DNA from 2 places in the Paenibacillus sp. YPG26 genome. Region 2 is predicted to be linked to the other one. Evidence: predicted binding sites of a transcription regulator. Region 2 holds the regulator's gene; the other holds the start of a gene.
What was found. Region 2 encodes LexA, which represses DNA repair genes until DNA is damaged. Its sites were predicted from a motif close to CGAACATATGTTCG; they were not measured.
Positions count from the first base shown of each region.

Region 1: a site for LexA is predicted at 2,503-2,516, ahead of recA (recombinase RecA). Genes of this name have one in related genera too.

Region 1 is NZ_CP084530.1:2,516,820-2,521,244, reverse strand. It holds gene LDO05_RS11795 (YajQ family cyclic di-GMP-binding protein) at 1-178, shown strand, start outside; gene pgsA (CDP-diacylglycerol--glycerol-3-phosphate 3-phosphatidyltransferase) at 403-996, shown strand; gene LDO05_RS11785 (competence/damage-inducible protein A) at 1,059-2,327, shown strand; gene recA (recombinase RecA) at 2,604-3,665, shown strand; gene LDO05_RS11775 (regulatory protein RecX) at 3,746-4,425, shown strand, end outside.
Region 2 is NZ_CP084530.1:1,928,171-1,932,595, reverse strand. It holds gene LDO05_RS09095 (aldo/keto reductase) at 1-463, opposite strand, end outside; gene LDO05_RS09090 (DUF896 domain-containing protein) at 555-728, opposite strand; gene LDO05_RS09085 (LysM peptidoglycan-binding domain-containing protein) at 854-1,219, opposite strand; gene lexA (transcriptional repressor LexA) at 1,405-2,031, shown strand; gene lepB (signal peptidase I) at 2,109-2,654, opposite strand; gene LDO05_RS09070 (hypothetical protein) at 2,759-2,923, opposite strand; gene LDO05_RS09065 (hypothetical protein) at 2,923-3,237, opposite strand; gene LDO05_RS09060 (nucleotidyltransferase family protein) at 3,379-3,957, shown strand; gene LDO05_RS18980 (DUF6199 family natural product biosynthesis protein) at 4,069-4,359, shown strand; gene glnA (type I glutamate--ammonia ligase) at 4,264-4,425, opposite strand, start outside.

The DNA.
Region 1 (4,425 bases), 590 kb from region 2:
GGATAATGCGAAGAAGATCAATATCCTTATTCGTGATTCCAAGCTTAAGGTGAAAAGTCAGATTCAAGGAGATCAGGTCCGGGTAACCGGGAAAAGCCGGGATGATCTGCAAAGTGTAATTCAGCTTCTCCGCAAGGCGGATTTGTCTGTTGACCTTCAATTTACTAATCTTAAATAACACTGTAGGGTCTCTTGATATGCCTGAAATGCATATCTGTCGAGACCTTGCTTCATTTTGACACAGTATAAGCCGTATATTATACTTGTAGGGATAAATGGGGACGGCAGCAATCACTGGGGGTACAAAATGACAGCTAACGATTACGTCATAGTTCTTAAGCAGCATAACTTTGTTCATTTTTTTACATATTCTATTCTTGACTTGTCAGGGGAGGGTGCTCGATGAATCTGCCCAACCGAATTACATTAGCCCGTATATTCATGATTCCGGTCATGCTTGTGTTCCTGCTTGTGAACCTGAACATGGACTGGTGGTCATATCCTTTGACCTGGGGGAATTACACATTGCCACTGAATCACCTGATTGGAGCTCTATTGTTCATTATTGCAGCCAGTACGGACGGACTTGATGGCTATCTGGCACGCAAGAACAACATGGTGACTAATTTGGGGAAATTGCTGGATCCCTTGGCGGACAAGCTGCTGGTAGCGGCAGTGCTGGTCTCTCTCGTTGCCTTAGGCAAATGTGATGCATGGATTGCTGTGGTGATCATTAGCCGCGAATTTGCTGTAACGGGTCTTCGTGAAGTGGCCCTGCTTGAGGGTTCTGTTATTGCAGCCAGTAAATGGGGTAAAATTAAAACAATCACCCAGATTGTTGCGATTTCAGCACTGCTTCTCAATAACTTCCCGTTTGCATGGGTGAATTTCCCATTTGACGAGGTTGCGATTTGGATTGCGGCTCTGATCACCATTTACTCTGGAATTGATTACTTCATTAAGAACAAGAACATATTGTCTTTCTCTAAAGTCTGAACTGAATCTAACTAGAAGAGGATGCCACGTTGCCCTTCTTAACGGGGGAGTTGTGATTACTGATGAAAGCTGAAATTATTGCCGTAGGGACTGAACTTCTGCTTGGCCAGATTGTAAATACGAATGCCCGCTATTTATCAGTGGAGTTAGCTGCACTGGGAATCGATGTCTTTTTCCAGACGGTGGTTGGGGATAATAAGGTGCGTCTCCAGCAGGCAATCAAGATTGCCGAGGAGCGTGCTGATCTAATTATTTTCTCGGGCGGTATTGGCCCGACCCAGGATGATCTTACCAAAGAAGCCTTGGCGGCAAATCTGGGACGGGAGCTTCATATTGACCGTCAGGCGATGGATAATATTGACCGTTTCTTCAAAGACCGGGAGCAGCCTATGACTGAGAACAACCGGCGTCAAGCCCTGGCTATTGACGGGGGCACACCACTGCCGAATGAGACGGGGCTTGCTGTAGGCAATGCCATTACCCAGGGCGACAAACACTATATTGTCCTGCCAGGGCCGCCTAAAGAGCTGATGCCCATGTTCGAGAACCAGGCTAAGCCTTGGATCATGAGTCATGTGCTGACTGGAGAGACCCCTCTGTATTCCAAAATGCTGAAGTTCGCGGGAATCGGTGAATCTGCGCTGGAGACGAAGCTGCTGGATTTAATTGAGTCGCAGAGTGATTTGACGATCGCTCCTTATGCCAAGGAAAGTGAAGTCACTATCAGGTTATCTACCAAAGCAGCACTTGAGAGTGAGGCTTTTGAGAAGCTTGACGCGATGGAGAAGATTATTGAAGAGCGCTTGTCTGATTACTTATATGCTAATCGTGACGTGCCTATTGAACAGGTTATTGTAGAGATGATGACCGAGATGAATCTAACGGTCAGTGCAGCCGAGAGCTGTACAGGCGGACTGTTAATGCAAGAGATCACTTCAATTCCGGGAAGCGCAACTGTGTTCCTGGGCGGAATTGTGTGTTACTCCAACGAAATGAAGAAGAAGCTCTTGAATGTGCCTGCACATCTTCTTGAAGGAGAAGAGGCGCCCGGGGCTGTCAGCAGTGAGACCGCTAAAGTGCTGGCTGAGCAGGTTCGAATTGTCACTGACACGGATTTCGGACTATCGGTCACAGGGGTGGCGGGTCCTGCATTCTCGGAGAGAAAGCCGGTTGGACTCGTATATATCGGGATCTCCGAACGGGATGGATCCACCACAACTTATGAATTGAACCTTAAAGGCAACCGCGAGACCATTCGTCTCAGATCTGCCAAGGCTATCCTCTATCGGCTGTGGCTGCGGCTTAAGGAGCTTCAATCAGCTAATGCATAGGGACTTAATAGCTTAGGATAAGACTGCTGCCTGCTAAACTTGCAGCAGGAAGTCTGCTAGAGTATAATTAAGAGACGGAAGAACCGTAGCAAACTAAAGGGTTGCTGCGGTTCTTTTGTGTTAATCTCTGGAAATCGCGGCACTATGGAAGAGAGGTGTCCGGTCCAGAAAAAAACGAATGTATGTTCTAAAAAATGCTTGGCAAACGCTTCTAAACAAGGTACAATTGTATAAGTAAGGCAATCCTGTATTTATCATTTTGAAGGATGTGAGCTAATGTCAGATCGTCGTGCAGCGCTGGATATGGCGCTTCGTCAAATAGAAAAGCAGTTCGGTAAGGGATCAATTATGAAGCTTGGGGAATCCACTCATATGCAAGTGGAAATTATTCCCAGCGGCTCTATAGCATTAGATATAGCTCTTGGCACAGGCGGGCTGCCTCGTGGTCGTATTATTGAAGTATATGGACCGGAATCTTCTGGTAAGACGACCGTTGCTCTACATGCGATAGCGGAAGTTCAGAAGGCAGGCGGACAAGCTGCATTTATTGATGCGGAGCACGCACTTGACCCGACTTATGCGGGCAAGCTTGGTGTTAACATTGATGAATTGCTTCTGTCCCAGCCAGATACGGGTGAACAAGCACTGGAGATTGCAGAAGCACTGGTACGTAGTGGAGCTGTGGATATTATCGTTATTGACTCCGTTGCGGCTCTTGTTCCTAAAGCGGAAATCGAAGGTGAAATGGGAGACTCTCACGTGGGTCTTCAAGCAAGATTGATGTCCCAAGCCTTGCGTAAGCTGTCTGGCGCAATCAGCAAGTCCAAGACGATTGCAATCTTCATTAACCAGCTGCGTGAGAAAGTTGGGGTTATGTTCGGTAATCCAGAGACTACTCCTGGTGGACGTGCGTTGAAGTTCTATTCAACTGTTCGACTGGATGTGCGTCGTATCGAAACTATCAAAATGGGTAACGATATGGTAGGTAACCGTACAAGAATCAAGGTAGTTAAGAACAAAGTGGCTCCTCCATTCAAACAAGCTGAGATCGACATTATGTATGGCGAAGGGATTTCCAAGGAAGGAAGTCTGATCGATATCGGTGTTGAGCAGGATATTGTTGATAAGAGCGGTGCCTGGTATTCCTTCTCTGGCGAACGTCTTGGACAAGGACGGGAGAACGCGAAGCAGTTTCTTAAAGAGCACCCTGAAATTGCGGATGTTATTGAGAACAAGATTCGCGAAGCCAGCAATTTAACGACAGCTGTCCCTGCGCCAACCGCAAGTGAAGCTGAGGAAGAAAGCAAAGAAGAGCTCGCTCTTTTTGCAGATGAATAATTAATTTGGTGTGGCGCTCTGATCGAAGGTATCTACCGGAGACAGAGCGTTTTCTTATTATATAGCGGGAGAATATTACAATGGATGAGGGAAAGTATAAGAAAACTCCGTACGGGCGGGGAAAGTATATTGATTCGCGATCGGACAAGCAGCTTCAAGAGCGTGGGATCTACGATATCTCGGAACCAAGCGGGCAGGATGACGAGGATTTTGACGGCTTGGCGGATTTTCCGGAAGATGAGGCATTAAGTATTACCTCAGTTGAGAGTCTAAAGCGGCCGAAGTATCGGTATCTTATTCATTTTGGCCCATATTGTGTTCAAGTGCATGAAGATGTAATGATCAAGTACAGGATGATGAAGGGGAGCTCATTCACCAAGTCGGATCTGCTTGAAATTATAGCTGCTGACGAGAAGCAGCAGGCTTACGCGGATGCTCTGAATTACCTCAGCCGCAAGCCCCGGACTACTAAGGAAATATCACAGAGGTTGAAGGAAAAGGGCAGAGAAGAGCAGGTCATATTAGAGATTGTTACAAGACTTGAAAGAGAAGGGCTTGTTAATGACGCGCTGTACGCACAGGAATGGGCCGGCCAGCGTGTTAAGAACCGTGGCAAGGGAAAGATGTGGGTCAGACAGGAGCTGCGCCAGAAGGGCGTCTCCAAGCCTCTGATTGAGGAAGCGCTGGGAAGTGTCTCCGAGGAAGAGGAATACCAGAGCGCATTAGATATGGGGTCGAAGAAGTGGCGTCACACCAGCGG
Region 2 (4,425 bases):
GCCAGGATAAATAATTCGAACAGCCAATATATCGTACTTTACCTGATGTGACCAGATCATCAAGTGCTCGAAGCGTCTCCTCTACCGGGGTAGCTTGATCCCATACATGAATTTGGTACAGATCGATATAATCTGTTCCAAGCCTTCTCAGACTTGCCTCAATGCCGTCCATGATATGCTTGCGGGAGGCACCTTGGCCGTTCACATGCCCAGCGGTAGACATCCTCACCTTGCTGGCTAGAATAACTTCTGATCTGCGGTCACGAATACTATTACCTACAATTTCTTCTGATTGGCCGCCAGTATATACATCTGCGGTATCAATAAAGTTCCCTCCAAGATCAAGGAACCGGTGGATCATTGCCATAGAGTCCTTCTCACTGGTTGTCCCACCGAAGGTCATGGTGCCCAAACATAACTTCGACACTGCCAGACCACTTGTTCCTAGATAGGCGTACTTCATTACTTGCCCCCCTCTTGAAATCATGAAATCGTCCACCATGTAATAAGTTAGTTAAATGAAAGTATGTACTTCCGGCCAAAGGCCGGACTAATTATTTATCTACAATTTCTATTGAATCCAATTGTTGACGGAAGTTTCTGCGAATATTCTGCAGATAAATTTCCCGCAGCTCAGCTCTCTCAACCGTTTCTTCCTCAGTCAGTCCTGACTCTTTATGTTTACGCGCAAGCTCGTTGATGCGCTGTACCAAGCTATCAATATCCATGCGTGACTCCTCCTTCAGTTAAGGCATTAACTCTTACTTTGACATGAGAAAAAGAGCTTGTCAAGGCATGTCAAATCCTTGAAAAACTCTCTTGTCAGTTAATCTGATTGGATTATAGCAATTGATCAATTCACAGGGATTGCAAGTACATCCCCAGCTTGAATTTCACTGGTTGGCAGCTGGTTCACTTCTTTAATACTACTTATAACGTCCCGAATGTCTTGGTCGTCCGTCTTGTGGGCGGAGGCAATGCTCCATAAAGAATCGCCAGGCTGTACGATGACCTGAGGAAGCTCGGTTGAACCGGAATGGTTGCTTGAGGAAGCAAAGGCTGTAATCATCCCCGTACAGGTTACAGCGATGAGTAATACTAGGGCGGCAACCCGAACATATATGACTTTGGACATCAAGTGTTCCAAATTAAATTTATGTCTGCTGGGCTCGGCAGGAATTGATTCATGAATACTTTGGTATGTAGAATATCTTAACATGTTCTCTCACTCCAAACGTTTGTTCTTGTTTCTGAAATTAATATAACACGAACACTTGTTTCGTTCAATAGTTTTTTAGAACAATTGTTCGCTTTAATTTTAGAACCATTTAGAACTTACGTTTGTACGAACGGTAGTTCTATGTTATAATTTTTCCAAACGTTACTAAATGGGGTTGATATCATATGTCTAAAGTATCCAGTCGCCAACAGGCGATCCTTGAATTTATAAGAAATGAAGTCAGATTGAAAGGTTACCCTCCCTCCGTAAGAGAGATTGGAGAAGCAGTTGGACTAGCTTCCAGCTCCACGGTTCATGGTCATCTGGACAGGCTGGAGAAGAAAGGTTTCATTAGAAGAGACCCTACCAAGCCGCGGGCAATTGAACTGCTGGGTCAAGAGGATGCAGACAATTATAATCTCTTCGCACATACGGTTGCGCGCGTGCCTGTTATCGGTAAAGTAACAGCGGGCGTACCCATTACAGCCACAGAGAATATTGAAGACTATTTCCCTCTCCCTAACCATTTCGTGAGTGATAAAGAAGTATTTATGCTCTCTGTCATGGGCGACAGCATGATCGAGGCAGGTATCCATAATGGTGACTTTGTTATCGTTCGTCAGCAACAGACCGCCGAGAATGGCGATATTGTTGTGGCTATGACGGAAGATGACGAGGCAACAGTGAAGACCTTCTACAAAGAGAAAGACCATATTCGCCTTCAACCCGAGAACCCTACGTACGAACCTCTTCGCCTCAAGCATGTTACCATTCTGGGCAAAGTCGTCGGGCTGTTTCGCGACATTCATTAACCTTCCTGATTCTTCCCTTCATACAACCACAAAGAAGAGGATGCCGCTCGGGCATCCTCTTTTCACTATTTATAATACTATTTGAATTGTTCAATACCCATGACGTGATCAAATGGAATTGGGCCTAGTTCTCTACTATCCCTACTAATATTCCTGTTATCCCCTAAGACAAAAATATGGTTATCCGGAATAATCCATTTCCTGTCTTCGGAAGGATTCATTTTCTCTTTGATATAAGGCTCAACCAAAGCATCGCCGTTTCGATACACCTGTTGATTCTTAATTTCAATCACATCCCCAGGCTTGCCGATCACCCGCTTAATGAAGAAGATATGATCATTTGTGGTACCATTTATCAGCTGGATCAAAGGGTGCTCCACAATATTGTCCATGAATGAACGCTCACGGTTCACCCTGCTGTCAATCACAACAATATCTTCATAAGCTGGCATGTGTGAGAAGGTTCGGGCAAGCTTGGAGGTGTATGCTCTTTGCTCATCCTGCAGTGTCGGCTCCATCGATTGACCGTCAACCTTATAGGGCTGGAAGACAAAGATACCAATAAAAAGACTTAGAACAAATGCAATGGCGATAGCGGGAATATAACCAATAATAATTTTCAACAGCTTCACGGTAGTTAGCAACCTCCCTTTAACTTGTTAAGGGAAGTATATCATCTCCTATTTTACTAATACAAATTTCCCCTATTCATCCTTCTATTGCCTAGTTATTTCTCATTATGATTGCGGTAAATCAGCTGCTTAGCAAAATGATTCTTCCTTATCTCCGCCTGGATCTCGCGAGACAAGCTTCTGTAGCGCTCGATGGATACGGTGATCCGCCGCGAGGCTTGGTGCAGGTCCTCCTCCTTGCTTCGTTGCTGCTGCAGCATTAGTTCGATCCATCTGTACCACCACATGCGGTATCACTCCCCTCATTCTTTTCTACCTTCTTAATACTCTTGAACACATCCAGTACCGGTTCCCACAATTCTTCTCGTTCCTTGTCCAGAATCGCTTGCAGCCGATCCCGATCCTCTTCAGCTTTATCCAGCAGTCTCCTTGGCACCAAATCTCCCTTAATTATCATTCTAACAAGGACAATCAATACCATAAGCAGGATAAAGGTAAGAAGAACCGCGAGACCATACTTCTCAGCAAGCGGCAGCAGCTTCTCAATGGTTGATAGCTCACCGGATTCCATCATCCTTCCTCCTGTCCGATAGAGTATATTACAATGTATGCTATTACTAGATTAGGAGAGATAGTCAATTCTCTATTTACTTAAAAATTATTGAGGACTATAATTATTAGAACGTATGTTCTTAACGTGAATAAGGGGGTACCTATGCTGTTTTGTACTGAAGAGGACATTATCTGTCTAATTGAACATGATGAATGGATGTTAAGCCTGCTAAAGGCTGCTGCCAGATTAGAGCTGCCGGATTGGTGGATCTGTGCGGGCGCCATCCGCTCGAAGCTCTGGGATGTTGTGCATGGTTATTCCAGTCCTACCCCTCTCGCTGACATTGATGTAATCTTCTTTGATCCAAATAATCCGAATGAGGCATATGAGAAGGAGTTGGAACAGAGGCTGCTATCCATTCAACCAGGCCTCCCTTGGTCTATCAAGAATCAAGCGCGCATGCATATACCTAACAACCTTCCACCCTACAAATCAAGTGAAGATGCCATATCTAAATTCCCAGAGACAGCCACTTCTATTGGGATTTCCTTAAGCTCTAGCGGAGCTGTTATACTGACTGCCCCTTGGGGAATTCAAGACCTTATTGATCTTCAAGTACAACCAACTCCTTTCTTCAAGGCCACTCCTGAAAGGTTGCGAGTATACGAACAACGGATGGACCAAAAGCAATGGGATCGTATTTGGCCGCGCCTCTCAATCTACCGAGCAGACGAACAGTAGTTAACGTTCTGTTAGATGCCCATCTGGAATAATTCACTAGCTTTGACGTTATATTTAATAAGTGGATGATCAAATGGTGCTCCTATTAGGCCCACAACCTTATCTCTTGGCGTGGTTCAGTTATTTAAGCCATACTGGGGATGGTATATTAATGAAGGATGGAAGGTTGAAGGAGATTCTGAGCGATGCGAGGCATACTTGGTTATGGTCCAGTTAGGCGGGATCGTGGGAATTGTATTATGTCTGGTTGGAATTTCCACTAAAAAAGAACCCCTGCCGCTTAAAGCGCCAGGGGTTCTCTCAATCTTAGTACAAAGTAATATATTGGTCACGTTCCCATTGGTGAACTTGAGTGCGGAACATATCCCACTCAATTTCTTTGAGTTCATAGAAGTGGGATAGTGCATGATCGCCAAGGGCTTCGGTAATCACTTCACTGCGAATCAGCTCACCTAGTGCTTCCTTCAG